Regions from separate parts of the Rhodopirellula halodulae genome, predicted to be linked through region 2. Evidence: riboswitches for the same ligand, from Rfam matches in the RefSeq annotation. Region 2 holds a riboswitch; the other holds the start of a gene.
The links. A riboswitch is a leader RNA that binds a small molecule or an ion and turns the genes downstream of it on or off. The one in region 2 is predicted to bind cyclic di-GMP.

Region 1 (15,409 bases), 1.6 Mb from region 2:
GTGTGGTGTTCCCATCCCAGCGTATGACTTCTTCGCCGGAAGCATCCAACACCCGCAGGTTTCGAATTTTCGCGGAGCCCTTTGCGTCACTCGTGTCCAAACGCAGCCGATGAATTTCCTGTTTGGAAGAGGTGGATTGCTCATCCGAATGGTTCACGAGCGCAAGCGAGTAAGCGTGCCATTGGTCGTCGTGTTTCGGCGTCCAAGGAAGTCGCACACCGTTTGGAAGAGATTGATCGGGCGATGTGGTGAAAAAGACGTCGCCCTGACCTGCGGCATTGCTTTGCAACTCAAACGCCAGGTGATAGGGGCCTTGGTCAAGTTTGGATGGCAATCGGTCCATCGCAATTCCCGGATCATCACCGTGGAAAGACAAATGCAGGACACCTTGTTTCCATTTCGAGGTTGTATTCTTGCGAGCTCGAATGGCACGTTGAGACGACTTGGTTGATTTCTTCTTGTTGCGTCCGTTGCCTCGAATGTTGTTTTGAGGTCGCTGCGAAAAGTCGGTCCATTCGGGGTGCCGGTTGCGGGTGGACGCGGCATCGCCGGGCGAGACGTCTGCGGTTGGCGAGAAGGAGCGCGTGTGCAAAACATCCGTCGCCATTTGGTTCCAACGCTCGGCCATTCGCTTCACGACAATGGGATGATTGTCGGCAACGTTGTGACGTTCGGTCCGATCGGAATTCAGGTCGTACAGCTCCCAAGGACCGTTCCGGAAACTTGCTAGTTTCCAATTGTCCTCTCGCAACCCACGGTCCGAGGAGAACAAAAAGTGAAGTGGTTCGTCTCGTTGGAAGGACCCGCCTTCAAAAATGGGACGAAGCGAAACGCCAGAGACAGGACGGAGTTGGCGATCAAGCCATTCCGAAGGAATCATGCTGCCCGTGACATCCACCATCGTTGGAAAGATGTCGATCAGGTGGGCCGGTGTGTGATTGATGCTGCCGGGTTGGGGCTTCAGTCCTTTGGGCCAGTGCACGATCGCGGGTGTGCTGATGCCGCCTTCGAATTGGTTTTGTTTGTAAAGCCGAAAAGGAGTGTTGCGAGCCCAGGCCCAACCGGTGGAATCGCTCCAAGACACCGTTCCGTCGGTAGGCTTGGCCTCGATTTTTTGGCTGGTTCGATCATAGGGACAAGCCCCGTTGTCCGAGACGAACCAGATCAACGTGTTGTCGATGTCACCGGTCTCTTCCAAGTGTTCGATCAAGCGTCCAGTCTCTTGGTCGACACGATCGATCATCGCGGCCAAGGCGGTCATGCGTTTGGTTTCGAACTCCTTGCGTGGATCGGACAACGAATCCCAAGCGGGAATGTGATCAGGACGTTCGCTCGGAATCAGATCCGCTGAGGTGATGCCCAGTTCTTTCTGCCGAGCGGCTCGTCGCTGGTGGATGACATCCCATCCCTGATCGTAGCGCCCTTCGTACTTGGCGTAATCCTGGGGCAACGCTTGCAGCGGAGCGTGAGGTGCGTTGAATGCCACGTAGAGAAACCACGGATTATCAGCTTCGTCGGCTTGGTGAAGAAACTTCATTGCATGGTCCACGTTCGCGACGGTGGTGTAGAAGCCTTCGGAGGGAACCGACCAAGGTTGTCCGTCTAGCCGAAACGTGTTGTCACCCAAGAAGTAATTGCAAGCACCACTGAGGTGGCCGAAGTATCGTTGAAATCCGAAATCGGTTGGCTCCTTTTGCAAGTGCCACTTCCCAGCCATTGCGGTGTAGTAGCCTTGCGCCCCCAGCGTTTCCGCACTGGTGACCGCGCGCGAGAGCGATGTGTCACCGGCGGCGATGCAGTATTGGCCCGTCAACAACGAAACTCGTGAAGAGTGACATTTCGCGGTGTTGTAGAACTGAGAAAATCGCAAGCCGTTCGCGGCCAATGCATCCAGATGCGGCGTTTCGATTTCGCTGCCGTAGCAACCGAGATCAGAGAATCCCAAATCGTCGACCATGATCAGCAACACGTTCGGGCGTTGCATGGAAGCCTCGCCGGTTTGCCCCCATCCGTTCTGGCTGGGCAACAAACAAAAGAGAAGGCAAGCCAGGAAGGCGGCCTGAACAGTCACGCTGCGTTTCATGATTCGATCCACGGTGAATTGGCGGCGGCCGCGAAACGGGCAAGATGCCTTTGGGCGGTTCGCATGTTAGTGTGTGAGGGATCAGAGATCGTACATCAATTATCCCACGCTTTCCTCTTTGTGCACCAACGATGAACCCGATGAATTCTTTTCGATGGCAGAGACTCCTGTTCGTTCTGGTCGCCTTGACCGCGGTCGGCAGTGTGGATCGATCGTGCTGTCACGCGAATGAAACATCGAAGGGATCCGGGGAGCGTCGTCCCAACATTATCTACGTGATGGCCGATGACCTCGGTTACGGTGACTTGGGATGTTACGGCCAAAAGGAGATTCAAACGCCGCGTTTGGATCAGATGGCTGCCGAGGGGATTCGATTCACCGATCACTACGCTGGTCATACGGTCTGTCGCCCATCGAGGTTGACTTTGTGGACCGGTCAGCATGTTGGCAGCACAGGGTTGATCGGAAACGCCGCTCGTGATTTGGATGGCGAGCAACCGACGGTTGCCTCGTTACTTTCCAAGGCGGGCTATGCCACCGGTGGTGTCGGCAAGTGGGCTCTTGGCAACGTCGACGTTCCCGAGGAAATCGAAAACCCGGGACATCCGATGAACAACGGGTTCGATACATGGACGGGATACATGAACCAGTCCAACGCACACAACTTTTATCCGCCGTATCTCTGGGAAGACAAACGTCAGTTGTTGTTTCCCGGCAACGTGGTCAGCACCAACCCGGCGGCGCGTGGTCGCGTGTCGGTGAAGAAAGATACCTATTCCCATGATGTGATGACCGAAGCTGCGTTCGACTTCATTCGCACGCACGCGGCGGAGCCATTTTTGTTGCACATTCACTGGACCATCCCACACGCCAACAACGAAGCCGGAAGGGTGAATGGTGATGGCATGGAGATTCCAGACTACGGAATCTACGCTGATCGCGATTGGCCCAATCCGGAAAAAGGATTCGCGGCGATGATCACCAAGATGGACCATGACATGGGCCGGTTGGATGCATTGCTCGATGAACTGGGGATCGCCGAACAGACACTTGTGATCTTTACCTCGGACAACGGGCCGCATCATGAGGGTGGGCACAGCGATCGATTCTTTCTAAGCAGCGGGCCTTTGCAGGGAAGCAAACGATCCATGCATGAAGGTGGCATTCGCATTCCATTTCTAGCGAAATGGCGGGGCACCATCGAACCGGGCTCGACCAGCGATCACCCATCGGCGTTTTGGGACTTCTTACCGACCGCGTGCGAAATTGCCGGTGTCAAACCACCAAGCCAAATTGACGGGATCTCCTACCTGCCATCGTTGCTCGGTCAACCGGAGCGACAACGCCGTCACGAATACCTTTATTGGGCCAGTCGCGAAGGCGACACGTCCGTGGGAATTCGTTCGGGAAAGTGGAAAGCGGTGAACTATCCGAGAAACGCTGTCAGCAACAAGGAACGCAACCGATTGGCTGGTGAGGGAAAACCGGCGGTGAACAAGAACGGTTGGAAGTTGTTTGATCTGTCGACTGACCCCGGTGAACAAACGGATCTGGCGGCACAACACCCTGGCGAACTCGAGCGTCTGATTGAGTTGGTTCAGCGGGACGAGCTGTTCTGATTCGCGTTGCGGCGGCGAGCCGGAACGCACGGCGGGAATCATCAACGTGGCGTCCGCAACGCTTTTCGCGTGGGGAAACGACAGGTTACGATTTTGTTGCGGAATCTGCTGCGATGAATTTCGACGCAATTAGGATGGGATCGGACGGGCCGCGTGACGGAGCGGTCCTGACCCCCACCTTTTTGACCCACCTCTGGTTTTCCACCCCATGATGATGAAGTCCACGACGGCCGCTTTGGCCATGGCGATGTCGTTCGCCGCCCCCGCACTCGCCGGAAACTGTTTTCGAAAATCTGCCTGCAGCACATCTTGCGCCACGCAATCCACTTGTTCGGTCCCAGCAAACTCGTGTGCCACCGCCGCGGGTGGCTTGTCCGCTCACGACATGGGTAGCGTTGACAACCCAAGCGAACTGAATGTCGCTTTAACGACCGAATTGGTCGGCCTACGAGAGCAACTGGCGGACGCCAAACAAACGCTGGAAGACAAGGCAGCCAAACTCGACGAAGCCGATCAAGCGATAGCTTCATTGAAAGCAGAGTTGGCATCGTTGAAAGAGCAGCTTGCTTCGCAAACCAAACGTGCCGAGCAAGCGGAAGTGAAGCTGGCTGCTGTGACCGACGCAGCAGAAGAGCAAGAGAAGGCGGCTCAACAGCGCAACAACAAACTGCAGCAGCAGGTCGCGAATGTTAAAAAGAACATGCAGACCAGAACATCTGAACTGCAACAGCAGCTGAAGGCCACTCGAGAAGAACTCCAGGCGACCAAGAAGACTTTGGAAGAAGAACGCAAGCAGCGTGAGGAAGAAAATCGCCAACAAGAGCAAATGGCGGCTCAGGCGAAGGAGGACGAGGAAGTAACAGAAGCAGAGGCTGGTAGCGAGGACGCTGAGTAACTGGAGTCGAACCTGCCAACTTGCACGGACCGGCACTGGCTGAATTGCTTTCAGCCAGTGCCGATTTTTTTTGACCCTGATGCAGTGTGGGATCGACAGGTTAATTCGTGCTTTCCATCCGCATGGTCGTCGATCCGTGGAGCTGATCCACGCCGAGCGTCAAGAAATTTGGCATCCAGCTATTTGATGTGATGGGTACATGGACGTGCACAGTAACAAGTTGGCTTCCTGAGCTGACATCGTTTGAATACTCCACCGTTGACGTCCCGCCCTGGATGCCCATCAATTCCAATTCTTCTTCGATTCTGTTGTTGATTTCGATTGCCGAAGATGTTGGTTTGATAGCGACCCGGGCGCCTTCCCGCGTGGCATGGATGGCGCTGTCGCGAAGTTGACTTAGCCGTCCCAGTTCAATCAAGCCAAAGGTCATGAATATCATGATTGGTGCTATGACGGCAAACTCCACCGCAGCGGCCCCAAGTCGGTCGCTGCCTCGTTTGGGATTGCGACAGCTCGATCGACGCACCAACTGTCGATGTGCAATTGGTGGTGATTGCGCTTTAGAATTCGAGATCATCGTTTCAATCCACCAGCATTGCAGGAGAGTAAAGATATTCGCTGTGACTGTCGCCGGTTTGGCTCAGCTTGCAACCACGTGCAACCATGGGGGCCGGTTGGATCGTCAGATGCTTGTGCTTCATTGGGCCGGTTAGCCGAACGCTCAGAATGCGAATGCCCTCCCACGCGATGATGGTGTAATTCGCGTTGTTGCCATTGCCTTGTACCCGGCGGAAAATCGGGATGATTCGTTTTTCGCCAATGATCGATTCGAGTTCCGCCTTGATGCCAGCGCTGATCCCCGTGTCGCCGTTGAGAGATAGTTCGCCCTGATCGTTGAAAATCAGTTCTTTTCCAAGAGCATCAAAGTCATCTTGCGAAATACCGTGAAGAATTTGTCGCCGGATGTCCTTGGTGCTGTTGTTGGACGATCCGATATCGACCGTTCCACGGTTGCCCGGCGATCCCGTTCCAGTGGGATAGAGCGAACATTCATGAAAGCCGTCACTTCCATTGGCAATCGATCCGTTCCAGTACATGAATTTATCTTCGGTGTCTTTGGACACGACCTGCTGCCATGTTTCTTCATCCAAGGCGATTGGGAGAATTTCAACGGTTGACGCCTCGGTGTGGGGGCGCTCGAAACCAACAATATTGTGTTGAAAGGCAGCAATGACGCTTCTCGAAAGCGATTGTGTTTTTCTGCCTGTCAAGCCACCAAGTTGCAACGGCAACTCACCGTGAACTGAATTGGTAAGAAGGAAGTTGACTCGCACAGCGTTTGCCGTATTCGAGTTTCCTGTTGAATAGAAAGTTTGCGTGCCAGCGTTGAACGTTCCGATTTCGACGGACCGTTCATCGGACGCCAAGTGAGCTTGAACATCACCGACTTCGTTGGCGGCCCCCAGAATATCTGCGGCCAAAATCACTTGTTGGTTTGCATTCAAGTCACCGCGGACTCGAGCGTCATGCAGCGCCCAAGCACCCGCTAGCGCCGCTGAGTCTGCTGAACGGGAGAGTTCGGTCCGAGCGGTATTGATGTAAGCGAATTCGGATACCACGGCGAGCAAAGTGACCATGGCAACGCATAGAATCAGTCCGAAGATTCCTGCTGCACCACGTCGGCTGTCCGCCTTGCGGGAAGAAGTTTTGGTTCGAAGAATTTTGTCATCGTTCATCGGAGAGACCTGGTCCGAGAAGGGAGTCAATGTGAGGTATCGAACGTGATCAATTGTGGAAGGATTCATCGTTCTTTGTCGGTGTCAGATCAGATTTCTGCCGTTCGTTGTGCAGATGATCTTTTGCTGTTCAGCCAAACGCAAAGCGACTTTTTCAGTGGATTGAAGTCGGCGAAGCGTTCACACTGACGTGCTCTTGGCTCCCATCGGAGTAGATCACGCGTACGCTCTTCAAAAGAATGGAGTCCACTCGGTTGGCTCCAAAACCAATGTCGACGTTCGCGAGGCTCTTGTCGGGGTGGTAATTTGATAGACGTTTTCCTGAGCCATGTGGCATTTCCACCAGGTAATCAGGACCACCAAACGAACCCCAGTCAGATGACTGTCCGTTCTTGATTGCGAACAGGTAGCGAGAATCCTGGACTGCCATCACTGTGGTCCACTGGATCCGATCATTCGCGACGGTCCAGTTTTGGAAGTTGCCACCCCGCTCATGGTCAACGATCTGATCGTTGGATGCCGCGGTGACGCGAAAGCCGCCGCTTGAATAGGTGGCGTCCGCCGCGTAGTTCAGTTGAAGCTCAAAGTAGCGGGATTCATCGCCACTATCGGGATAGACGAAGAATGAGACTTGAGGCGAGTTGATCTTGGGATCTGGCTCACCGAGTACGAGTTCCCAATTCTCTTCGATGTAGTAGATGTTCTTGGAGTCTTCCGCGTGGAGGACGATGTTACTCGTCCCTAAACAGATCGCGAAGACGGCAATTAAGAACCTTTTCTTCAGACAAAAAGCATTCGCCATTTGAGAGTCTCGGTTGTGAGTCGGGATCCCCCCCGCTCAACGCGACGTTCGCGTCTTTCAATCAGTGCGACGTCGAAGCATCCAGGGCGGTCTGGCGATCCTGGAAGTAAAAGCCAGGATCCATGACTTTGCGTCCTTCGATTACTCGAAGTTTGCTTTTTTCTTGAATGACTAAACGGAAGCTCACAACTTCGCTAATGAAAACAATAGGTTACGGAATCGCCTGGGGAGAGGATTTTTGGATCGAAACGCGAGGATTCCTGCGAACCAAGCAGCGGTTCATGAGGTTGCGAATTTGTGCGTTTAGTGCAAAGGCGATGGGTTGAGTGTTATCGCTTGTCAGGGGCCGGTTTTGCACCGCAGTTGGCGGTGGTGTAGTCTGTATGCCCCTCCTTTCCTTCCCCGCCTGATGATCGACGGTTCTGTAATGAAGAGTCCGTTCGTGCTGCTCGCCTCGCTTGCTGTTGCTTGGTTTGACCGCCCGCTGAGATCGCGGCGAATCCGCCTTTCGCTGTTGGTGGCTTGGCTTTTGACCGCGAATCTCGGCATGCTGATGGCCGATGAGTCGAGCGAAGAGTCGTTTGATTTCTTCGAAGCCCGAATACGACCGGTGTTGATTGAACACTGCTATGAGTGTCACGCGGCGGATTCGGAGGAACTTGGTGGTTCCTTGCGATTGGATGTCAAACAAGGTTGGGTGCACGGCGGGGATAGCGGTCCGGCGATTGTTCCGGGGGATCCTGATGCCAGTGAGCTGATGGCCGCCATTCGGTATGAATCCACTGAAATGCCGCCCAGTGGCAAACTGCCTCCCGACGTGGTGCGTGACTTCGAAACTTGGATACGGCGAGGGGCACCGGATCCTCGGACGGATGAAGATGGCCAAGTTTGGCAAACGCCGGGCAAGGAAAGTCTCGATTGGGAACGTGCCCGTGAATTTTGGGCCTTTCAATCTCCGAAGGCGACACCGGCACCGACAACCCATCAATCCGGTTCTTGGATCGACGCTTTCTTAGACGATCTGTTGCTCGCAAAGGATGTTCGACCGACATCCATGGCGACTCCCAGCGTGCGGCTTCGCAGGTTGGCGTTTGATTTAACGGGCTTGCCTCCTGACCGGGATACGTTGCATCGTTTTCAGCGGGACCCCAGCGACCGACATTGGCGTCGTTTGGTAGATCAGTACCTGACCAGTCCCGCATTCGCGGAACATTGGGCGAGGCACTGGATGGATGTGGCTCGCTATGCCGACAGCAACGGAAGCGACTTCAACGCGACGTATCACAACGCGTGGCGTTACCGCGATTATTTGGTTCGATCTTTTGCGGAAGACGTGCCAATCGATCAAATGATTCGCGAACAAATCGCGGGTGATTTGATGGATGCTGAAACCGACGCTGATCGCTACGACAAGTTGGTCGCGACCACGTTCATGATGATCGGCACCAAGATGCTCAGCGAACGCGACAAAACCAAGTTGCGAATGGATGTGGTGGACGAGCAGATCGACACCGTGGGACGAGCTTTCTTGGGGATGACGCTCGGTTGTGCCCGATGCCACGACCATAAGTTCGATCCCATCACCACGGAAGACTACTACGCGTTGGCCGGAATCTTTCGGAGCACACGAACACTGCACGGCGAATCGCAACAGTACGTCAGCACTTGGAAGAAGACGCCTTTGCCGATTTCATCTGAACATGCCAAGCAGCTTGCCGACTACGAGAAGGCTCGCGATCGTCTGGATCGTGAGCTTAAGGAGCTGGAAGACGAGCTAAAAGCGTTGGCGGCGAAAGACAAGATGAAGGGCATCGTGGTTGACGACGTCGATGCCATTCAAAAAGGACATTGGGTCGAATCAACCTACACGCCTCGGTTCGTCGGCAAAGGGTACGTGCATGATGCCAACGACAACAAAGGCGAAGCGACAATCGAGTTTCGTGCTGTGCTGCCTGACGCTGGGCGATACGAGCTGCGGGTGCACTACAACTCCAACGGCAATCGTGCGTCGCGAGTGCCCGTGACCGTTCGGTTGGGCGAAACCGTGACGGAGTTGGTCCTGAAGCAGAATGTGAAGCCGCAACAGGGGACTTATTCCGTACTGAAAGAGTTTGATTGTGAAGCGGACACGCAGACGTCGGTCTTGTTGTCCAACGAAGGCACCGATGGATACGTGATCGCCGATGCGGTTCAGTGGGTTCGCGTTGACGAAGAAAATCGCGGCGATGACGAAGCGTCCAACAACGCCAAGTCGGAGTTGATGCAGTCGGCTCTTCGCGAACGTCGCGATGCGGTCAAAAGGGAACGCGATCGTTTGATCAGCAACGCACCAGCTCCGCGTCCAATGGCAATGGCTCTAGCGAATTTGCCAAGCGATGAGCAGGAGGATTGTCCGATCCATGTTCGAGGTGAGGTTCGCAATTTGGGGCCTGTGGTGGCTCGTGGGATCCCACGCGTGTTCAGTGAATCAACCACCGCGTTTGAACCATTGAATGGCAGCGGGCGATTGGAACTCGCTCGATGGTTGACAGACCCCGATCACCCTTTGACGGCGCGCGTCAGCGTCAACCGAATCTGGATGCATTTGATGGGCGATGGTTTGGTTTCCACGGTTGACAACTTTGGTGAGCGAGGCCGGCGACCGACTCATCCAGAATTGTTGGACGCATTGACGTTGGAGTTCGTTCGCAATGGTTGGCGTCAAAAACAATTGATCCGGCAAATCGTTTGCAGCGACGCTTACTCTCGGGCGACCACGTCCGACGATGATCCCCGCGTGGCACTGGATCCGGAAAACCAATTGAGATGGCGTGGCAGTCGACGAAGGATTCCTGCGGAGTCGATTCGCGACGCCATGTTGGTCTCCGCCGGCGTGTTGGACTCAACCGGACGCGAAAATTTGATGGATGGTTACGCGACTCTCGTGAGTCAGAACAACGCCAATTCAAAGGCAGTCACCGCGTTTGGATTGGATGATCCGAAACGCACGCTTTATCTACCATTGATTCGGTCGGAGGTTCCGCCGTTGTTGGCCAACTTGGACGTGGCGGACCCCGATCTGCTGGTTGGAAAACGTCCGACCACCAATGTTCCGGCTCAGGCGTTGACGCTGATCGGCAGTCCCGAAGTGCGGCGATGGGCGATGCTGACCACTCAGAAAATGTTGGCGGAGACGGAGACCGTGGAGCAGCGAGTCAACTGGGTTTGTGAAGTCTTGTTGACTCGGCCGTCACAATCCACGGACCTCGCGATTTTGCAGGAGTGGTTGGCAAGCGATGCAGCGAAGACCTTGCCAACGGAAGCCGATCGTTATCGCGAATGGATCGCCGCGATCTTTGCCAGCACTGAATTTCGATTTTTGGATTGAGGTGGAACAATGAAATTGAGTCGACGCGATTGTTTGGTCCACTCGTCTTGGACCACGGGAGCCTTGGCGGTCACGGCCTCCGCCGTTCCGGCTGGTTTCACCTTGGCCGGTGAGACCAACGATGCCGCGTCCGTCTCGCATCATCCTGCCAAGGCCAAGCGGGTAATTTTTTTGTTCATGCACGGTGGCCCGTCGCATGTGGACACCTTTGACTACAAACCACGTTTGATTGCGGACAACGGCAAGGACTTGCCGTTCGATCTGCCGCCGCAGATCAGTGCCAAACCAACGTTGCTGGCCAGTCCGTGGAAATGGTCCCAGCATGGTGAGGCGGGATTGTGGGCGACCGATTTGTTGCCGGAAATGAGCAAGCATTTGGATTCACTCTGCGTGATCCGGTCCATGCACACTCGTGGTCAATCTCACGGGCAAGCCGTTGGGATGGTCAACACGGGAAGCGATAACTTTGTTCGTCCGAGTGTTGGTGCGTGGGTGAGTTATGCCTTGGGGTCGGCTCATCCGGATTTGCCGGCTCACGTCGCGATTGCTCCCGCGACGGCTCACGGCGGCCCTCGCAACTATGGGGCTGCTTTCTTACCCGCGAAGCATCAAGCCACCGTGATCGGCAAGAACGGAAAGATCGGGGATGGCAAGATCGCCTACTTGGATTCGGCTCAAGATCATCAGTTTGCTTTGGTCAACCGACTCAATCGTGCGCACGCCGAAGTCTCCGGTCGCGATCGTTCCACCGATGGTGCAATCGAGGCGGTTGATCTTGCCAATCGCATGCGAGGTGCTGCGCCGGAGGTGATGGACCTTTCGAAAGAAACGCAAACCACGAAGGAGCTGTATGGGATCGGTGACAAGGCGACGGATTCCTTTGGTCGCAGTTGTCTGATGGCCCGAAGACTGGCGGAAGCCGGTGTCCGTTTCATCACGGTCAGCAGTGGTCAGGTTTGGGACCAGCACGGCAATCTCAAGAAAGGTCACGACAAGAACGCCGCAACGACGGACAAGCCCATTGCTGGCTTGATCGCGGATCTGCAACAACGCGGTTTATGGGAAGACACGTTGATCGTCTGGGGTGGAGAATTTGGACGAACGCCCGTTGTGCAAGGAAGCAACGGACGGGACCACAACCCACAGGGGTTCAGCATGGTGCTCGGAGGCGGAGGTGTGCGCGGCGGAATGACGTACGGTGAAACCGATGAGTTTGGTTACTACGCCGTGCGAGATCGAGTCCACATGCACGACCTGCACGCCACGATCTTGCATCAATTGGGCATCGACCACGAGCGTTTGACCTACCGCTACGCCGGCCGAGACTTCCGCCTCACCGACGTCCACGGCCGTATCGTCGAGGAAATTTTGAACGGTTGATCAATGGTCGAGTGCCGAATGTGAGTTCTGGACTGCGTGAGTGACACCTTCGAGGCCGACAATTTCGTGCTGGTTGGCCAGTTTTGGGGTTGGCTGGTAAGTTGGGATCTTTTGACGCTCTCTTCTGAACACGCTGCCGCGAACCATTCGACATGAACGCTGCTGAAAATCGCTCTGGACCGCACCGGTCCGGCGGAAAAAAGGCCAAACAGACCACGGCGGCTGGGGTGGTCATCGCTGTGCTGATCGGCGGTTACACGCTGTTGCGGCCGACCATCAATGATGCCACCGGATGGAATTTGCCGGCACTGCCCGCCAACGAAGTTTCGCGAGAGCAGGTGGCGGATCGTTCGTCGACCGCACCTGTTGACTCCCCCAAAGCCAGTTCCGCAAAGCCGAAGCAATCGGATTCGGTCTCACAATCGAAGGCGTCAGCGGTCCATTCGCAGAAGTCAAAGCCTGACGACGCCTCGACCAAGACCGGTAGAACGGAATCGATACGAAAGGATTCGCCTGGACCGCTCGCGTCAAAAATGACCCGAGGCGACCCGGCGAGTTCGTCCAAGACGAACAGCACCGCTTCGCGGGATGCGGACGCGGAGCAAAGCGATCTGAAGTACGGTCTGCTGCGGGAAATCAGTCCAGATCGATATCTATCACCGGCCGGCGTGCTGTATACGCCAGGAAGCGCGGAAGGTCACCGTCTGGAACACCTGCGGCGTCACACCAAGGACCAGCCCAATCGAAGTGGCAAACACGGTGTATTTGACGGTGACATGCCCGGAGCCTTGGCAACCATCGACAAGGCCTATGAGAAGGCACAAGCCAATCAACGCACGACGAAAGAAGTGGATGGCAACCGAACGATCTACACCGTCGATATGGGAAAACGAGTTGGGTATGTGGGTGGACGTGATGGCCGCCAGCGTCGCAATCCAATGGCTCGGCGTGTCCGATTGGTCATGGAAGGCAATCGTTTGATCACCGCGTTTCCATTGTGACCTCTCGGTAACACGATCTCACCCGCAATTCATCCGTTTCGTATTGTTGGAAATTTATTCCGTGTCCCAGCTTGACCCACCCTCCAACGAATCGTCTGCCGATTCAAAATCGAACCCGCGGTTCAGCGTCGGTTCGTGTCCCATTTGCGAACAAGGGTTGTGTTCCATCCGCGCGTGCGGATTGGTCAACGACCGACCCACGTACGGTTTGGTGGTTTGCGACGAATGCGAAGCCATTTGGTTGCAACCCGATTTGAATGGGGTGCATGTCTACGCTGACGCCGAAGATCCCAAATGTCCGGTCGATCAATCGCACCTTTATCGTGGCAACAGCCGATGGGCCACGCCATCCGACATTGATCAACTCGGCTGGAGCGATGCCGTGAATCCTGATTTGACGTACGACCCCGATTCGGATGCTTCCTGACGGAGCATCGCGAGCGAGTTTTAACATGGTATTGTTGCGACTCGCTATGGCAACGATCCACAGCAACGCCGTGTTGACCACCCTGCTCTGCCCTGCCCTTCCCTGCCCCAGAAATTCACCTCAACCTGGAACCTAGACCTTTGTCGGAAATCTCTTTTGATCCCTTGCTGTCCCCCGGTGCGGATCCCGTTCAAGCTGGAGTGACGCTCAAGCAATTTGCCGACGATGCCGAGCTGAGTGGTCCGGCTTTGATCGCTGCGCTCGCGGAGGAGTCGGAGCGATTGATCGATGCCGATCCTGCCATCACCGGCGGGCTATTGCGATTGATTCATCTGAAGACGTTGCGAGACGAAGGCGACGCGTTGTTGCAGATCAATCCGGAGTCAATTCGGCGGATCATGGTGGCGCTGTCACCTGAAGTCTCCAACCGCCATCTGATGTTGCAGTTGTTGGCGATGATGCGTTCCGACGAATCGCTTGCCATTTTGGTGCAACAGCTCATGGAGTCGCCTCCAAAAGGATGGATGGCTTCGGCTCAAATTCTCAGTCCCCTGATGCAGCATCGGGATTGGCCGATTGACGTGGTTTTTCCGGCGATTCTAGATTGCATGGGCGAACCATCGTTGGCGGCACCGGTATTGGATTTGGCGGGGCACGTGACTCGGACTCACCAAGTTGACAGCCATCCCGCACGTGAGCGTGTTGCGGCGTTGAATGCGTTGTTGGGTCAGGTTGCCGGACGATTGGCTCGGTTTGAAGAAGACCCACGCAGTTTCGGTACGGAAGTCGATCAGGTTCAAGCGGTGCTTGGAGAAGCCGTGGCGTTGGCCGTTTCATTGTGCGATGCGATTGGTTTGATCGGTGACGAGAGTTCGATTGGCGAACTCAACAAGACATTGGATTTGAAGCATCGCCGCGTTCAATGCGAGGCCGCGGGAGCCTTGGCTAAGCTGGGTCAAGAAAATGGTAGAGAGCGATTGGCAGAATTGGCGGGAGAACCGGCCGCGAGACTTCGCGCCATCGCTTACGCGGACGAGTTGGGACTACAAGATCTGATCGACGACGTTCATCGTGAACCATCCGCCACGGCCGAGGCCGAGATGGCGTTGTGGTTGACCCAACCTCAGCAAATGGGCGTGCCGCCGACGGGTGTGGAGGTGGTGGATTCACGTCGCATGCTTTGGCCCAGCTTCAACGATCCAGTGGACGTGTTCTTGGTCCGGTTTGAATACAATTTTGGCGAGAAACAATACAGCAACATCGGAATCACGGGGCCCACGGTGTTCACGATGTCATGCGACGTGGCGGATCTACCGCCCGAGGATATCTATGCGATGTACGCGGGATGGCATGCGGACCATCAAGACATCTTCACCGTCCCATCGAAAGAGTTCAACGAGGCTCAACGCCGGATCATCGAGCCACTGCAGACGTATTTGGAACGGGTTGGTTACGAAGACGTGAAAGTTGATTGCCTCGGTTTCTTCCTTGACGAAACCGCGGCAGTCTTCACCGCCGTTCGCAACGAGAAGACTTGTGTGGTCGTCACCGACGGTTTGGAAACCATCGATTTGCCCACGGCAGGAAGATTGCGTCCTCCAAGTCCAGAAGATCTGTTCAACCTCTACAAAGGCCGGAAGATGCTGCGGACTTTCAATCCCAGCGGCCTGTCTGAGTGACGAACGCGACCGATAAGAGCTCCCGTTGTGGGCGGTCTTTCAGATGGATCCAAGTTTCGAAGAATCATACAATTACAACCGAGACCAATTCATGAAGGCCTTTGGAACGGGACCGCTTCAAGAGACGCAGAACCAATTGCGGCATGAGTTCAATGAGTTTGTCCAACAGTGGCAGCAGACCAAGTCGGTTTGGAAGGATGAGCCGGCCCGGCAGTTCGAGGAACAGTGTTTGGCGGATCTGGCCCCGACGTTGAATCGCGTTTCGGGAGCAATTCAAAGTTTGGTCGAAGCGGTTCATCAAGCGGATCGGCTGTTGGACGACCCAGACGAAATGGTCCACTGATTCGCGTGGTCGCGTTCCCAAACGTGCCATTTTTCCCTAGGATTCTGGCTGTTCTAGCTGTTCCAACTGGCGAATCA
Region 2 (15,409 bases):
GTCGCCGCCCAAAGTGCCAACTATCCGTTCTGCACCATCGAGCCCAACGAAGGGATCGTTAGCGTGCCCGATCCTCGCTTGAATCGGATCACGGACTTCATCAAACCGCAAAAGGTGATTCCTTCGGCATTGAAGCTGGTCGACATCGCTGGGATCGTCAAAGGAGCCGCCGACGGCGAAGGCTTGGGAAACAAATTCCTCAGCCACATCCGTCAAGTCGACGCCATCCTGCAAGTCGTGCGTTGTTTTGAGGACCCGGATGTGATCCACGTCAGCGGTCAAGTCGATCCGATCGCCGACATCGACACGATCGAGACCGAACTGGTCTTGGCCGACATGCAGACACTCGAAAACGCATTGGCCAAAGCCCAACGGACCGCACGAAGCGGTGACAAAGAAGCCAAACTGCGCGTCGCGACGATCGAAAAGTGCAACGCACACTTGGAAAGCGAACAGCCGCTGCGGACGTTGGAATTGACCGACGCGGAAGAAAACTCGATCAGCAGCTACGGCCTGATGACCGCGAAGCCCATCCTCTACGTGGCCAACGTGGACGAGAACGACTTGGCCGGTGAACACGAATTGGTCGGCAAAGTTCGCGAGCACGCGGCAAAGACCGGCGCCAATGTGGCGTGCGTCTGTGCCAAGCTGGAAGCCGAGATTGCTGAGCTGGACGAAGAAGATCGCGACGAGATGTTGGCCGACGTGGGTCTGGACGAACCGTCGCTGAACGTCATCGCGCGAGCCGCCTATCACACGCTTGGTCTGCAGAGCTTCTTCACCGCTGGTGAAAAAGAAGTCCGCGCTTGGCCGGTTCGGATTGGTGCCACGGCGCCTCAGGCTGCTGGTGTGATCCACAGCGATTTCGAACGCGGGTTCATCCGAGCCGAAATTTACCAATTGAACGACTTGGAAGAACACAAAACGGAAAAGGACATTCGCCAAGCCGGTAAACTTCGAGTGGAGGGAAAATCCTATGTGATGCAGGACGGTGACATCTGTCACTTCTTGTTCAACGTTTGATCGCCCTTCCAGTTAGATCGCACTTCCATGCGTCGCGGACAAACGCTTCGTTTGCACCGAGACCTCCCTTCCCAAACTCAATCAAAGCAACGCCGCAAACCGAACCCACCGATGTGGCGTGAACGGTTGAGTCACACCCTGCCGCCATTCCTTCCTTTGACGGTTCTATGAACAAAATGTTGATCCCAATCCTTTTCGCTCTCGGCACCGCTCTATTCTGGGGCTGCTACGGCCCAACGATCGGCAACGCCCAGGCTCCACGCGTCAACGGCGCGCCGCTTTGGTCGCCGTTCAAACCTTACGTGTTCATCGGAATCGCCTACTTGGTCATCGCGATTCTCGGTGGTTTGGCAATGATGGGCGTCAAAGGCGACTCGTTCAGCTTCACCGGAGAATACTTCCCCACGATGAAATGGGGTTTTCTCGCGGGTGCCCTCGGTGCCTTCGGCGCGTTGTGCCTGACCACCGCAATGATGACCAGCAAAGGCAATGCATTGCTGGTGATGCCAATCGTTTTTGGTGGCGCGGTGTCTGTCACGGCCATCGTGTCCGTGATTCGGCTCGGCGGTCATGTGACGATCAACCCGTTGCTCTGGGTCGGCATGGCCCTGACGGTGGTCGGCGTTGTCATCGTCGCCATGAACACGCCGCACGGGCACGCCCCCACCAAACCGGCAACGGAAACCACCGAGGCGGCTGAATCACATGCCGCGACCGCGGTGGAAACCGACGATTCTCAGCCTACCTGATCGGGGCCGAATCTCCGCAGAGCCAAAATCGTCTCAGAGCAACTCGCCTCTTGGTGCATTCGATGAGTTCCGATAACCAGCCCACCACGTCAGCGGCGGACGCATTGTCGATCCCGCGTGCGATCGACAATGAGTTGACGCACGTGTGGATGATTCGAACCTTTCTCAAACACGCCGACGAGGCCGAGGAAGACGAGGACCTCCGGGAAGTCGTGCGGGACCTGTACGATTTCATTTTGGCCGTCAGACCGGTCAACGATGAAATCGACCCGAAGCTGTACATGAAGATGGCCAAGAAGAAACTGAAACGCCTTCGCAGTGCGACTGAGCTGTACGAAGCCATCCAACCCGAAGTCAGCGGTCACACCAATTTTGTGATGGCCGCTCGATCCCTTCGTCTGGCCGTGGACCGCATCGTTGCACTGGTACAATCGCCCGGCTGAGTGGATCGCGCCGCCGATGCGAGTGCCGATTAAGAAACACAGTGAAATCGGCCGGAAACCACGGGGACGCACGTTCGGGGGACTGGAAGAAAATCGTCTTCCCGGCGATAACAGGGTGCCGCATCGCAGGCACTCATTTCATTCGGCGATTACCACATTCCGCGATCCCCTCTGTGCATTGATGAGCTCATCCGCCAAAGTTGCCAAACTCGCTCTTGAAGACGGCACCGTCTACACCGGCACCAGCCTCGGAGCCGAAGGTGAAACCACCGGCGAAGTCGTCTTCAACACGTCGATGACGGGTTACCAAGAAATCCTGACTGACCCCAGCTATCGTGGCCAACTGGTCACGATGACTTACCCAGAAATGGGCAACTACGGGATCAACTCGATCGACTTGGAAAACCGCGGAACGAACCTGGCCGGATTCATCATCCGCAACGAAAGCCGTCTGCACAGCAACTATCGCTCGGAAGGTTCGCTCAGCGATTATTTGAAAGAGCAAGGCGTCATCGGCTTGGCCGGCATCGACACCCGAGCCTTGGTGCGTCGCATCCGCAGCGAAGGCGCGATGCGAGGTGTCCTATCAACACAAGACCTGGACGACGATTCGCTGGTCGCCAAGGCCAAGGCATCTCCCGGTTTGGTCGGCCGCGACTTGGTTCAAGAAGTCATGCCATCGCAGCTCGAGAAATGGACCAACGAACTGGATGACTGGACCATCGAAGAACTCCGCGAAGCCGCTCGCGACGCATCGTTGGCCGACGACAGCCGACCTCACGTGGTCTGCATGGACTTCGGCATGAAATGGAACATCCCACGTCACCTGCGTTCACGCGGCAACCGAGTCACCATCGTTCCCGGCAACACGTCGTCAGAAGAGATTTTCAAGCTTCAACCCGATGGCGTGTTTTTGTCCAACGGCCCTGGGGATCCGGAGCCATTGACCTACGCCCACAAAACAATCGGTGAATTGCTCGGACAAGTCCCCGTGTTTGGCATTTGCTTGGGGCATCAATTGCTGTCCGTCGCCTGCGGTGCCAAGACTTTCAAGCTGAAATTTGGTCACCGCGGTGCCAACCAACCCGTGTTGGATTTGGAAACCGGCAAGGTCGAAATCACCAGCCAAAACCACGGATTCGCAGTCGACGACGAGGGCCTGCCGGATTGCCTGGAAGTCACCCACCGCAATTTAAATGATGACACCATCGCCGGCGTTCGTCACAAGGACACCGGTGCGTTTGCGGTTCAGTATCACCCCGAAGCCGCCGCCGGTCCTCACGACAGCCATTACCTGTTCTCACGATTCCAAGAGCAATTGGATCAAAAAGCAGGGGTGAACGCATGAGCAAAGCCCCCAAGACCGCCATCAGCCCGACTCGCGCCGAGAATTATCCCGAATGGTACCAACAGGTCATTCGGGCGGCCGATCTCGCTGAAAGCTCTCCCGTTCGCGGCTGCATGGTGATCAAACCTTGGGGCTATCAGCTTTGGGAAAACATGCAACGAGCTTTGGACGACATGTTCAAAGCCACCGGGCATCAAAACGCTTACTTCCCACTCTTCATTCCGATGAGCTTCTTGGAAAAGGAAGCTGAGCACGTCGAAGGTTTCGCGAAAGAATGTGCGGTGGTCACGCATCACCGTTTGGAACCGGATCCCGATGGCGGATTGCGTCCCGCCGGCAAGCTGGAAGAACCGCTGATAGTTCGTCCGACCAGCGAAACCATCATCGGCGCAACCTACGCGAAATGGGTGCAAAGCCACCGCGATTTGCCGATTCTGGTCAATCAGTGGGCCAACGTGGTCCGCTGGGAAATGCGGACGCGAATGTTCCTGCGAACGGCTGAATTCTTGTGGCAAGAAGGTCACACGGTTCACGCGACGGAAGCCGAAGCCATCGAAGAAACCGAAAAGATGGTCGAGGTCTATCGCGACTTCGCGGAAAACTGGATGGCGATGCCGGTCATCGTCGGCAGCAAAACTCCGTTGGAGCGTTTCCCCGGCGCGGTCGAAACCCTGTCGATCGAAGCCATGATGCAAGACCGCAAGGCATTGCAGGCCGGAACTAGCCACTTCCTCGGCCAAAACTTCTCGCGTGCCCAGGAAATTAAATTCCAAAGCGAGACGGGCGATATCGAGTACGCATGGACCACCTCGTGGGGCGTCAGCACCCGATTGGTGGGCGCGTTGATCATGACGCACAGCGACGACGACGGTCTGGTGTTGCCACCTCGCTTGGCCCCCACGCACGTTGTGATCCAACCGATCTACAAAGACGATTCGCGCGCCGAAGTGTTGGCATATGTCGAATCACTGCGCGACGAATTGGCCGCACAAACCTACGCCGGCGCGCCCGTTCGAGTCTCCATCGACGATCGAGACATTCGCGGAGGCGAGAAAAAATGGTTCCACATCAAACGTGGTGTGCCCATTCGCCTGGAAGTCGGTCCGAAAGACATTGCCGCGGGCACCGTCTTCTGCGGTATTCGAAATCAACCCAAGAGCGTCGGTATTGAGCGAACCGAATTGGTCGCCACCATCGGCGAGAAACTGGCCACGTTGCAGCAAGAACTCTACGACGCCGCGTTGAAGCTTCGCGAAGACAACACCGTCGAGCTGAAGACCGAAGCCGAGTTTCGTGACTTCTTTTCGTCCAAAGACGACGATGCGATCGCAGGTGGATTCGCATGGTGCCATTTCGCCGACGAAGATTCCTTGCAGCCATTGCTGAAGGAATTGAAGGTCACGATTCGTTGTGTTCCTCAATCAGACAACGACACCGAGGGAAGTTGTTTCCTGACCGGAAAGCCCGCGGCGAAACGAGCCGTGTTTGCGAAAGCTTATTGAGAGCAAGCAACCATCGGCGACACAGCCAAGCCAACAGTCACTGAACAACTCACGGTGAAGCTGGCCATCGTCGGTCGTTGTGTTAAGCCGAACGAATCCCGTATCACTCGGGTGCGGGATCATGGTGGCCACGTCCGCGCCACCACGCCCACCACATGGCAATCCATCCCCAACCGGCAATCAAACCAAGGATCGTTGCCGGCCAATCTTGCCAACGAACGTAGACACTGACTCGACTGTCGAGATCTGGCTGTGCGTAGATGACACCGTCTTCGCCTTTGGGCAAACGTTCAACCACACGCCCGAACGAATCCACCCACGCCGTCGGTCCGCCATTGGCGGCGGACAAAATTGGACGACGACAACCAACAGCCACCAGTTGGGCACAACGCAGGTGATGATCCACGACCGCGGAGTTTCGAAACCAAACATCGTTGGTCAACGTGACAATCGCGTTCGGTAAAAGGTCGGTGGCAGACTTGTTCACCGCGCCGTCGGCTCGTACCTGGTCCGACATCAATTGGTGCATGTGCCGAATCGGAACCCGCTCCACAGCCGTTTCGATGCAGAGATTCGGCAGCAGCGACAAACCGGGCAAATCAAACCGCTCTCCCGTATCGCCTCGATCCAAACCGAGTCCTGGCGGCACCATGTCTTTGATCCAAGGCAGACTCTTCACCAGCGGAATCGTCTCGCCGAACAGCACCAAGTGATTCTTGGCATAGGTCCCCGCGACTTCCCCGGAAGCATCCACCCAGATCACTCCGCTGAATTGGCTGGGCTTTTCCGCGTATCGCACCAATCCGCAACCACCGATGATCGCCGGCATTGTGTTCTGCAACGCTTCGTCCGACACCATCGCTTTTTGAATGATGACGGCCCGTTCGCGAAATTGTTGTTGGCTGTTTTGGACTGCGAATTCGAGTTGCTCGGGAGGCAGCGGTGACATTCCAGGACTCTGCATGAAATCGGGAACGACCAAATTCGGTCCCGTGGTCATCCAAGGCATGCCGCCGGAGAACATCGACTCGGGCCAAACCACAGCGTCAATCGTTGTCTTCGAATTCGCAACCGCATCCACGCTCGCTTTCGCGTACTCGCTGAAGATTGCCTGCTCGCGCTGGATGTCCTGTTCGTAAATCGTTGGTTCGTTGCGTCCGAGCAAGGCAACCGTGACTTCGCCAGGCTGGACTTCATGCTGCAAAGCGCTCAATCCGTAGACGCAAGTTGCCAGCAACAACGTCGCCGCCACGACAATCGATCCCCAAGCATCCCTGCGTGCCTCTCCGGTTGGTGCACCGCGTTGCAAAATCGTTTGCACGATCCAACGTTTCGCGGCTTCATACATCGCGACGTTGACGGTCACGATGACAAAGCTCACCGCATAAGTCCCTCCTAAATCAGCGATCTGAATTAGCATCGGCATGTCCGCCAACGCGTGCCCCAACATCAACACAGAGATTCCGGTGAACAGATAGTTGCGAATCCATTCCAGGCCGACCCAATACACCGCCGCGATCATGCCGATCGGAATTTTGCTGCGCCAGCCCTCACGATTCGATGCGACGCGTTGCCACTTTCGAATCAACCCGATGAAGAGCACCGGATAGATGGCAAGGTAAGCGGACAACGCCAACCATGGCAAAAACATCAGCGGATGCGCGTGACGCAGCCCCTGCAAACTCAACAACCAATAGCCCAAGAAAGCCAGATAGACACTGCGTTTCCAAGGCGTCGCGTCGGGCGTTTCCGCGATGGCGAGCAGCGGAACGATGGCGACAAAAACGAGCGGTCCGATCGCCAGCGGTGGACCAGAAGCCCACAGAACACCAGCCGCCAACGTGGATGCCGCGAAACACCATTTCCAACTCGCGGCGTTGTCACTACCAGACGCGTTGGACCGGTCGGCTGAGTCAGGCGTCTCAAAAGAAGGAGACTCGGCGGATGATTTGTCGCTCAACGGACTGGCTCGCGAACACGGGAAACGATTCGTTTGCCCGTGAAATACCAGTCCGCTCGATGCCCGACAACCCGTTTACGTGATGCTGTCGGACATCAAACCCTCGACAGGACCTTCGATCAAGCCTTTGCCGCGCCCGGCCAAAAGCGTTTCCAACGGCTTTCGGCTCCGCCATGACCTTCGCTGGACTCGCCCTCTTCTGATTCAGTGGGAGACGGGTTGCCCAAGCGATGAGCCACGTCGCGGAAAGCTTGGGTGAGAGCCGCTTTGGGAGCTTGCGTGATCAAAGGCACCCCGTTGTTTCGCACCTCGACCATCGTGCGATAGTCGTTTGGCAACAGGGCGAAGATCTCTCGGCCCAAGGTTTCTTTTGCCTTCTTCAGACTGATTTGACCGGCGTCCAATCCGGCTCGGTTCACAATGATCTCAACGCGATCGGCGAGCCCTTCCGTCTCTTCGAAACTCATCATCAATCGAACGACGTTTCGCAAACAAGGCAAATCCAATTGCGTGACGAGCAGAACTTTTGATGCTGCTTCGATCGCGATCATGTCCAGCGCGTTGTAGGTCTTTGAAAGGTCGACGATGAGGTGCGAGAACGATGCCTTCAACAGACCGATCACTTTCCTCAGACTTTCCGCGTCGATCGCTTCCAAGTCATGCAGTTCTACCGGGCGAGGCAGCAAGTACAGACCGCTGGAATGCTTGGTCAGTGACTTTTTCAGCAACTGAATATCCAGACGACCGATGTTTTGCACCACATCGGCCAGCGTGTAGTCCGGAATTGCATCCAAGAACACATCGGCATCGCCGAGCGCCAAATCCAAATCGAGCAAAGCAACGCTGTTGCGACTCTCTTCCGCGAGAACACATCCCAAGTTCACAGCGGTGCTGGTTGTCCCCACGCCCCCGGTGGCTCCAGCGATCGCAATCACCTCACACGAGCGATTGCGAGCGTCGCCCCCACCGAACTTCGCTTGCCCAATACGTCCCAAAGCTGCCGACAATTCGTCTTCCACCAATGGCAACGTCAAGAATTCGCGTGCCCCCGCGCGAATCGCCTGAAGGATCAACTGCCCGTCACTAACGGCGCTGGTTGCCAGCAAAGCGGTGTTGGGATTTTCGTGTGTGATCCGTTCAATCAGTCGAATCGCCGCGGTCGAATCCGTGTCCAACGAGATCACACCCACGTCCGGCGTCGTTTGCTCCACGATGTCCGGGAAGAACTCATAGCGAGAGCAGTCCGCCTCCAACCAAACGGTGTCCATGCCCAAAAGCATCGCTTTCAAGGTTTCGCGGGACGAGTCGTTTGGATCGACCAAAGCCAATCGTAGGACGTTACTCATAACTGACAGCTTCGAATGGTGGGAAGAATCATGGGGACAGCCCGGGACGAATCCCGGGCCACATGTGGGGCAATTTCAATGCGACTTGATAGGCTCAACGAACCGATCAAGCCGCTTGGTTTGTCATCGGTATTCAGGCTGGCTCACGATCACTCCGTCGGCGACCTTCTTGGGCTCCGCACTGGGAACGATCGCATCGGCTGGCAACAAGACGCCGGCTTCGTACCGGTTGTTGGCTCGTTGGCTCACCGGTTGTTGCCGGTTCGGTTGCGGTTGGTAGTAACCAGCCACGTTGGCCTGGGTCCGATTGGGTGTCCGCAGTGATGCTTGAGGACTTGGCAAAGTTGGATCAACGATCTCACCTTGTGGGTAGGCTTGCCCAGGAACCATTTGCATCGGTGCGTTGTACCCCGGCGGGTTGTGAATCATTGGCCCCGACTCGATCGGGCTGCCTTGGATCATGCCGTTGATGCCAGGCTGAGCGTTTTCGTTGTAGCAATCGTTGGCTTTCAAGTTTGGCACTTCGATATGACCGAATGCGTAGAACTCTTTGTCGTCAGGTGAATGCGAGTTCAGACCTGGGCCACCGCGAGGCACCTCGTGCGGGTCCATGGCTTCGACCAACTCAGGTGTGACCATGATCAGCAATTCAATTTCGTTGCGACGCTCTTGCATCTGGCGGAACAACGCACCGACGTAAGGCAAGCTTCCGAAGAACGGAGTTCGCGTGGTGGTGGCTTCCGTGCGGCTTTGCAACAAACCGGCAAAGCGAACGTCTGCCCCGCCTGCATCTCAACGGCGGTTTCGACATAGCGAGTCGTGAACGCGGTCACATTGGTACCATCGATTGTGACCGCACGCGAAGCATCCGGTTCGCTGACCTCTGGACGAACTTCCAAACGAATCCGTCCGGGTCCAACCACGAAAGGCAGGAAGTCGATGCTGGTACCGTAATCTTCGTAAGTGATCTGTACCTGCCCGTTTTGACCGGGCACGATGGTCGGGATTCGACCGCCGACGGTGAATCGTGCGGGACGACCGTGCGTTGCAACCACGGTCGGCTCGGCCAGTAGCTTGACCAGCTTTTGTTCTTCCAACGCTGACAACAACGCTTCGAAATTATTGCTGACGTTCATCCGAGTGATGGCGTTGCTGTTGGACAGCGGCCCGACAGGTCCCAGGATCGCACCGTCGTCAGGGAATGCTCCCAATGCGTCGACGTTCAGCACGCCGCTGGGTCCGTTGAGCAAAGTGAAGTTGTCATCGAGTACTGCCAAGTCGACGCCGAGTTGACGAAGCTTCGTCCGGCTGACTTCCATGATCTTGGTATGCAACAAGACTTGTTGAACACCCACCACTTCGATGTTGTTGATCACGGTGGTGTAGAACTGCTCCGTGATCGCCACGGCACGATCCACGTCGTCGACGCTGGTCACGTAACCCGAGATGATGGCGGATTCACCGATCGGCGTGACTCGCAACGATGCCAAAGGCAACTGCGAGTTCAAGATGCCTTCGACCTCGCGAGCATCCGCGACAACGGTGACGTCGATGGTGTAAAGCTTGTCTTCCGTGTCCCACAAATTGATCTGCGTGGTGCCCGGCGTTTTCCCGAAGACTTGAATTTGGTTTTCAGAAACGGGTGTCGCGCCCAACACCTCTTCGTTGTGAACCTGGAATCGCGGAATGCGTTCGTTCAACGACAGGATGCGACTACTTTTGACAATCAGGTCCATCCTTTCGACGGTCTGGCTGATTTTGTGGTCGCCAGCGGCGGATGTCAAAGTCGATGCGGACTGAGCTGAGACCGTCCCAGTCGCGCTGGCGGTCACCAGCATCAAGGCGGCTGCGATCCAACGAGTCAGCGTTGAATCACAACAGTTTCGAAAAGTGCACACTCGCATCGGAGGCATCCTTGCCGGGGCGGGTCGAGTTATTCAATCTTCTCAACGAGCATTCATCCATGAACGCTCGCGACTTCGACGACCAACGCTTTCCGTTACAAACGCGTTGGTCGTGGGCGGCGACTCGCTGGACTCAGCGAGCTTGCCTTGGCTTCCGTCTTGTGTTCGCTGAAATCAATCAGCGGCTGGTTGGACCGTATTCTTTGTCTTGCGAACCGAACGCTTCTGATCCTCGCGATGGGCCGCTGTTGTAAAACGGGCTTTGCGATCCATTCAGATAGCTGTAATCGGTCGGTGCACTCGGTTCATCCAGTTCGTTCTCGCTAGGGAGGGGATAATCCGCCCCCGGACGAGTACTGAGATCCTTCGTGTCTTCTTGAATGTTTTCTCGACCGGATTCATTGAGCACCTTCGGCACGCTGGATCCCTCTTCGATCCAGTATTCCGTCAGCACGCCACCGGACATCTTCAGCATCTTGAAGCCCTTCTTCTTTTCCTTCTTAGGGGCTTGGATGGAAGGTGTCGAAACAGGCGTCTCTTCACGGTCAGATTCTTCACGTTCTGCTTGTGCGATTTGATAATCCGACAACCACTTCAGGAAGTCTTCGCCTTCGGTGTTGCCGCCTTCGCTTTCGCGAGTGTCGCTTGGGTTCCCCAGGGTCAGGCGGATCTTGCCAAGTTCACTGGCGTAGGTCCAAGCGGGTGTGTCTTTCTTATGGATCAACAGCGAGATAGATTTCGCTGGCTTTGCTTCCACTTCGGGGTCCACTTCACGTTCGGTGCGTCCGTCCACAGCGAAGACTCGCACGCCAGTCAAAACCGACTTGGCGGTGGTCTCGGGAATCAGATCGCTTTTGACGAAATATGCCATCACATCGACGCGGTCGCCGGGGCGAACCAAAGTCGCCACGCTACTTTCCGGATCGGCTCGCATCGATACGACGCTGTAACCGACGGGAATCGTTTGCGAGGAACCATTAGCGTCCGCCATCAACTTCACCGGCATCACAGGCTCGCCTTCATAAAAACGCTGGCGAGCGAATTTTCCTTCGACGTCCTCGAGCTTTCCGCTGGCGCCTTGTGGCACTCGATCAGCGGGCCATTGCTCCAAACGAATCTTGTCAGCCGTGATTTCTTCGGCGATGTCGATGGTTTTGGAGGTCACAAAGATCTCGACCATTTCAACGGTGTTGCCGCCGGTCGACTGAGCTTGCATCCATTGGCTCATGCCGATTGCGGCAATGGTGCCGCAAACGCACGCCAGGATGAGGAAGACTGATTTATTTCGCATGGCAATCGTTTAGGTGACCAGTGTTGACAGACTGCTCGCGTCGAATTCGATCGTGGGTTCGATCGCCCGCAATGGAAGCGTCACTCACGGTATCGGGTGTGTGTCTTCACGAGGTAAACACACTTGGGGCAACCGGGCGTCTTCGCGTAATCGTCACAGATTAACACGCGACCAATTAGCACCTGAAATCCAACGCATTGTGGGAGAAGCCCCATGATTTGGGGCACAAATGACGACAGGCCGCATGGGGTAACCATGCGGCCCTCGCCGTTCAAATTGAATCAAACAAGCTGACCCGTGGCGGCGAAGTAGATGATCGTTCCGATCGCCATCGGGATGCCATAAGGCAGCAGATACATGGTTGGCTTTCGCTCTCGAGCGATTGCAGCCAATCGTTCTGGCTTACGAACCGTTCGCCACTCTTCCATGATGGTCCAGAACTGAGCGTAGTGCTTTTCCCAAGCTCCGCTCTTCCAGATCATGAACAGTGCCATGATTCCACCAACCACTGCCGTCGCGGCGAAGGCCTTCAAGGTGATCATGAATCCACACCATGCACCGATGCCAGCCAACAGTTTCACGTCACCGGCACCCATGCCGCCGACGTTGCGAAGTGGCAACAGCATCATCATGCCGCCGAAAGTCCCCAGCAGGCTGTAGCCCAATCCTGGCAATCCGCCTTGGATGAAGCAGTGAGCCCAACCGCAAATGATGAACGGGAAGGTCAGCCAGTTCGGCACTTTCAAAATCATACCGTCGATGACGGCGGCAACGATCAAGACCACCGTCACGAACCAAATGGTCCAGTTCTCAGTGATGGCATTTAGGAGCGTTTCCATGGTGATATCCCCGTGTTTCTTCGGTCGATTCGTCCGTGCAACGAGTCGCCGTTGGTGGTTTCAAATTGGAATGTTTTTTTGGTGGCGGTGAACGTCTCAACGAGGACCGATGAGCCAGCTCAACATGGCGAACAACAAAGTCACGCCACAGCAGGCAAGTTGCCATACGTGGGCGGCTGCGTCGGCAGGTATCAGTGGATAGTTCATTCGCTCAATGCCCGGGGGCAAGCTAGAAGGTGATTTGGATTGAGGTTGGACCATGAACCAAGCGTGAAACGATCGGGTGCCAGGACACGGTTCGGCGCATCCGATGGCAACTCACGCCACTGAGTTCACAGCAAAAGGGCTCCCCCTGCGGCGATTCCGAAGGACGGTGGAATCGCTTCCACCGCCATTCGGGATGTCGCCAAATTGACGGGACGAGCCCGCCATGCAAGCGATCAGTTAGCGGCGATCGCTGCACCGGCTTCGCCGAACTTGTCATTGGCGTTGTTACCGATCGTGGTAACAGCACCGATGCAAACGACGATGATCAAAGCCAACAAGACGGCGTATTCAACTGCAGTTGGTCCGTCTTCTTCTTTCAAGAAAGCAACAACGTTTTCAGCAAATTTCTTCATGTCTAACTCCAGACAAAAACGGGGGCCACGAAGATGTCTCGTTAACCCGGCGACAATGTGTCAGCCGACTCGATGTGAATCGACCACGTGACAACAGCCTTCGTCGTTGGAAATCAAACTGACAAGCCTCGGTTCAAACTCGGATGTTCCGAAGAAACATCACGTGTTCTTTCCACGGCAACCCGGCTTTCCTGAAGCCAAGCCCAGCGACATCAAAGACGCTCGGCCGACTCACGGACCCGTGGTTTTGCGTGCCGTCCTCTCGAACGGTTTGCCTTTGTCAGGGAACTTCGGCTGACCCCACCAAGCTGAAAAAGGCAACACACCTTCGACCGTTCAGCAGGGCAGTGAGCCGCGTGAAACCGCAACTCACTTTCTCACTACCGAACACTACGACAGAAAACGAAGGTGTCAAAAAAGATCGTTTGCCCCAACCTTAACGCTGAGGCAAGATGCCGGGTTGCACCGGTCCTAACGATTGCAACGCGCTGCGTGCCGCACATTTGGACACCGTGTCGCAGGGAATCACACCACATCGCCGCCCCACGCCGAACATTCGAATCCACCCCTACTCGGATGGGACTGGGCGATACATGCCATGCAAACGCACTCAGCCTGCCCGCATTTGCTCACGACAAGCTTCGAATCCGCGATCATTCAGCGTGACCAGCCTACGCGAACATCCACGCGTGCAGCCGAATCATTCGCTGGGCCAACCGGGTAACTCAAACTTCTTTTGAGTATTCGCGGTGTGCTCGCCGTAGTGACGTTCCATCTGCTTCAGCAGCGCTGCCAATGTTGGCCAGCGACTGGCTGGTGCCTTCTCGTCGACAGCGTAACCATCCAACAAGTAGGCAAAACGCCGCGTGAACTTGCTGACGCGTTGCATCTGCCGAGCCTCTTCCGCTCCCGTCCAATCCGCGTGAGCGAATTCATAATCCGGTGGCATCTGCGCGGGGTTCAGATCCATCACCGGAATCGACGGATCAATCGCGTTGTAAATCTGAGAGAAGAACAACAGCTGACGCCCCATCATGTGTTCCACATTCCAACGCGGCGTGTGCGTTCCGTTGGCCGGACGGAAATTCATCTGAGCCACCGACAAATCGGCGAAAATCGTCTGAGACTCACGGCAAGAACGTTCCATCGCGACAAACAGCTCGTCCATCTCATCGGGCATGGTCCAAACTTCCGTCGCCATCAGCCAACGAACGGGAGGCTGCTTCTCCAACTTTGGTGTCTTTGCCGATACCGCCACCGCATTGTGCGATCGAGTTCTTGTTTCCCATTGGTTCGCCGCATCGGTTCCGATGTCGTCCGCCTTGGTTTGATCCAACGGTATCCAATTGCGGATCACAAAGCTATCCGAAGACGGATCCGACACACCAGCAATCCCCGACGGGTCGCCTACCAACAGATCAATCTGCCCGAATTGCTCTAGTTCGCTCGCGTTTAATTCGTCGGCGGCCACCACGATCCGCATGCCATCCACCTGAATCACCGCCATGCGGTTTGACTCGACGGTTACCTCGACCAAATTCGGATCTGATTTCGAAAGTGCAAGGTCGCTTGGCTGCCTGATTGCTCGGACAGCATCTTCATTCGGCAAACGTTGCAGCCAAACTTGTTCCGCCCGGCCCAAATCGACCGTTAGATCGCAATTGCCCAGATTCTCCGTCGGTTTCGTCCCATGCGTGATCGCAACGCGAAATCCCCAGTGTGTTTCGATCGAAACCACCTTGTTCGGCCAAATCTGAACCAGAGCGGGATCCCCGGGCGAAGCATCTGCCCTGTTCAAAGGGCCCGCGATCACAGTCCCAAGAAGCAATCCGAGACTCGCCAGCAAACGAATGGCGAACCCAGATGATTCGCGAAAGAGCGGCGTTCTCGACAACGGGGCAGCCGGAAGCATGGAAACGTCCTATTGAAGCGGTGCAATGATCCGGAACATGCGGGTGGTTCCGGCAATCGCATTGGATAATGACCAGCCGCTATCGTAGCACGCCGCTTCGTCTTGATTGCTGCACGATTCCTTGCACGCGTTTCCATTCCGTGATGGCAAGCGATAAATCCAATCGGCGAGCCAACTGATCTCCGCGAACACGCTGAATTTCCAATCGAATCAGATCGTCCGAGCCCACAGGTTGCTGATCCAGATCGATCGCCGCTTGCTTTTCTTGCAAACGTTCTTGAGCCCACAGCAATTGCTGATCGATCAACTCCAAACGCGATTGAGCCAACCGAACGTCGAGGACGGCCTGCAGCGTTTCGTTGCGAACAACGCCCGAAAGTGATTCGCGAAGCAGCGAACATTGCTGACGTCGGCAATTCAAATCGCGACCGCTGGTGTCAGGATGCAGGCAAGAAAGCAATCCTTTGGCTCC

Region 1: linked by a shared signal. The riboswitch ahead of LOC70_RS16420 (hypothetical protein) and the one ahead of LOC70_RS21915 (Flp family type IVb pilin) in region 2 are both predicted to bind cyclic di-GMP.

What each region holds. Positions count from the first base shown of each region.
Region 1 is NZ_JAJKFV010000029.1:913,745-929,153, forward strand. It holds gene LOC70_RS16395 (arylsulfatase) at 1-2,083, opposite strand, end outside; gene LOC70_RS16400 (arylsulfatase) at 2,224-3,702, shown strand; gene LOC70_RS16405 (hypothetical protein) at 3,911-4,597, shown strand; gene LOC70_RS16410 (TadE family protein) at 4,698-5,123, opposite strand; gene LOC70_RS16415 (TadE/TadG family type IV pilus assembly protein) at 5,179-6,402, opposite strand; gene LOC70_RS16420 (hypothetical protein) at 6,488-7,135, opposite strand; cyclic di-GMP riboswitch class I at 7,218-7,302, opposite strand; gene LOC70_RS16425 (DUF1553 domain-containing protein) at 7,683-10,502, shown strand; gene LOC70_RS16430 (DUF1501 domain-containing protein) at 10,512-11,882, shown strand; gene LOC70_RS16435 (hypothetical protein) at 12,035-12,883, shown strand; gene LOC70_RS16440 (hypothetical protein) at 12,945-13,310, shown strand; gene LOC70_RS16445 (HEAT repeat domain-containing protein) at 13,451-14,989, shown strand; gene LOC70_RS16450 (hypothetical protein) at 15,081-15,332, shown strand.
Region 2 is NZ_JAJKFV010000029.1:2,465,460-2,480,868, reverse strand. It holds gene ychF (redox-regulated ATPase YchF) at 1-1,023, shown strand, start outside; gene LOC70_RS21965 (hypothetical protein) at 1,191-1,772, shown strand; gene LOC70_RS21960 (amidohydrolase) at 1,835-2,215, shown strand; gene carA (glutamine-hydrolyzing carbamoyl-phosphate synthase small subunit) at 2,397-3,563, shown strand; gene proS (proline--tRNA ligase) at 3,560-5,065, shown strand; gene LOC70_RS21945 (apolipoprotein N-acyltransferase) at 5,169-7,025, opposite strand; gene LOC70_RS21940 (AAA family ATPase) at 7,145-8,371, opposite strand; gene LOC70_RS21935 (hypothetical protein) at 8,495-9,046, opposite strand; partial or broken gene LOC70_RS21930 (type II and III secretion system protein family protein) at 9,047-10,107, opposite strand; gene cpaB (Flp pilus assembly protein CpaB) at 10,454-11,566, opposite strand; gene LOC70_RS21920 (A24 family peptidase) at 11,848-12,405, opposite strand; gene LOC70_RS21915 (Flp family type IVb pilin) at 12,846-13,025, opposite strand; cyclic di-GMP riboswitch class I at 13,199-13,311, opposite strand; gene LOC70_RS21910 (DinB family protein) at 13,726-14,937, opposite strand; gene LOC70_RS21905 (hypothetical protein) at 15,017-15,409, opposite strand, start outside.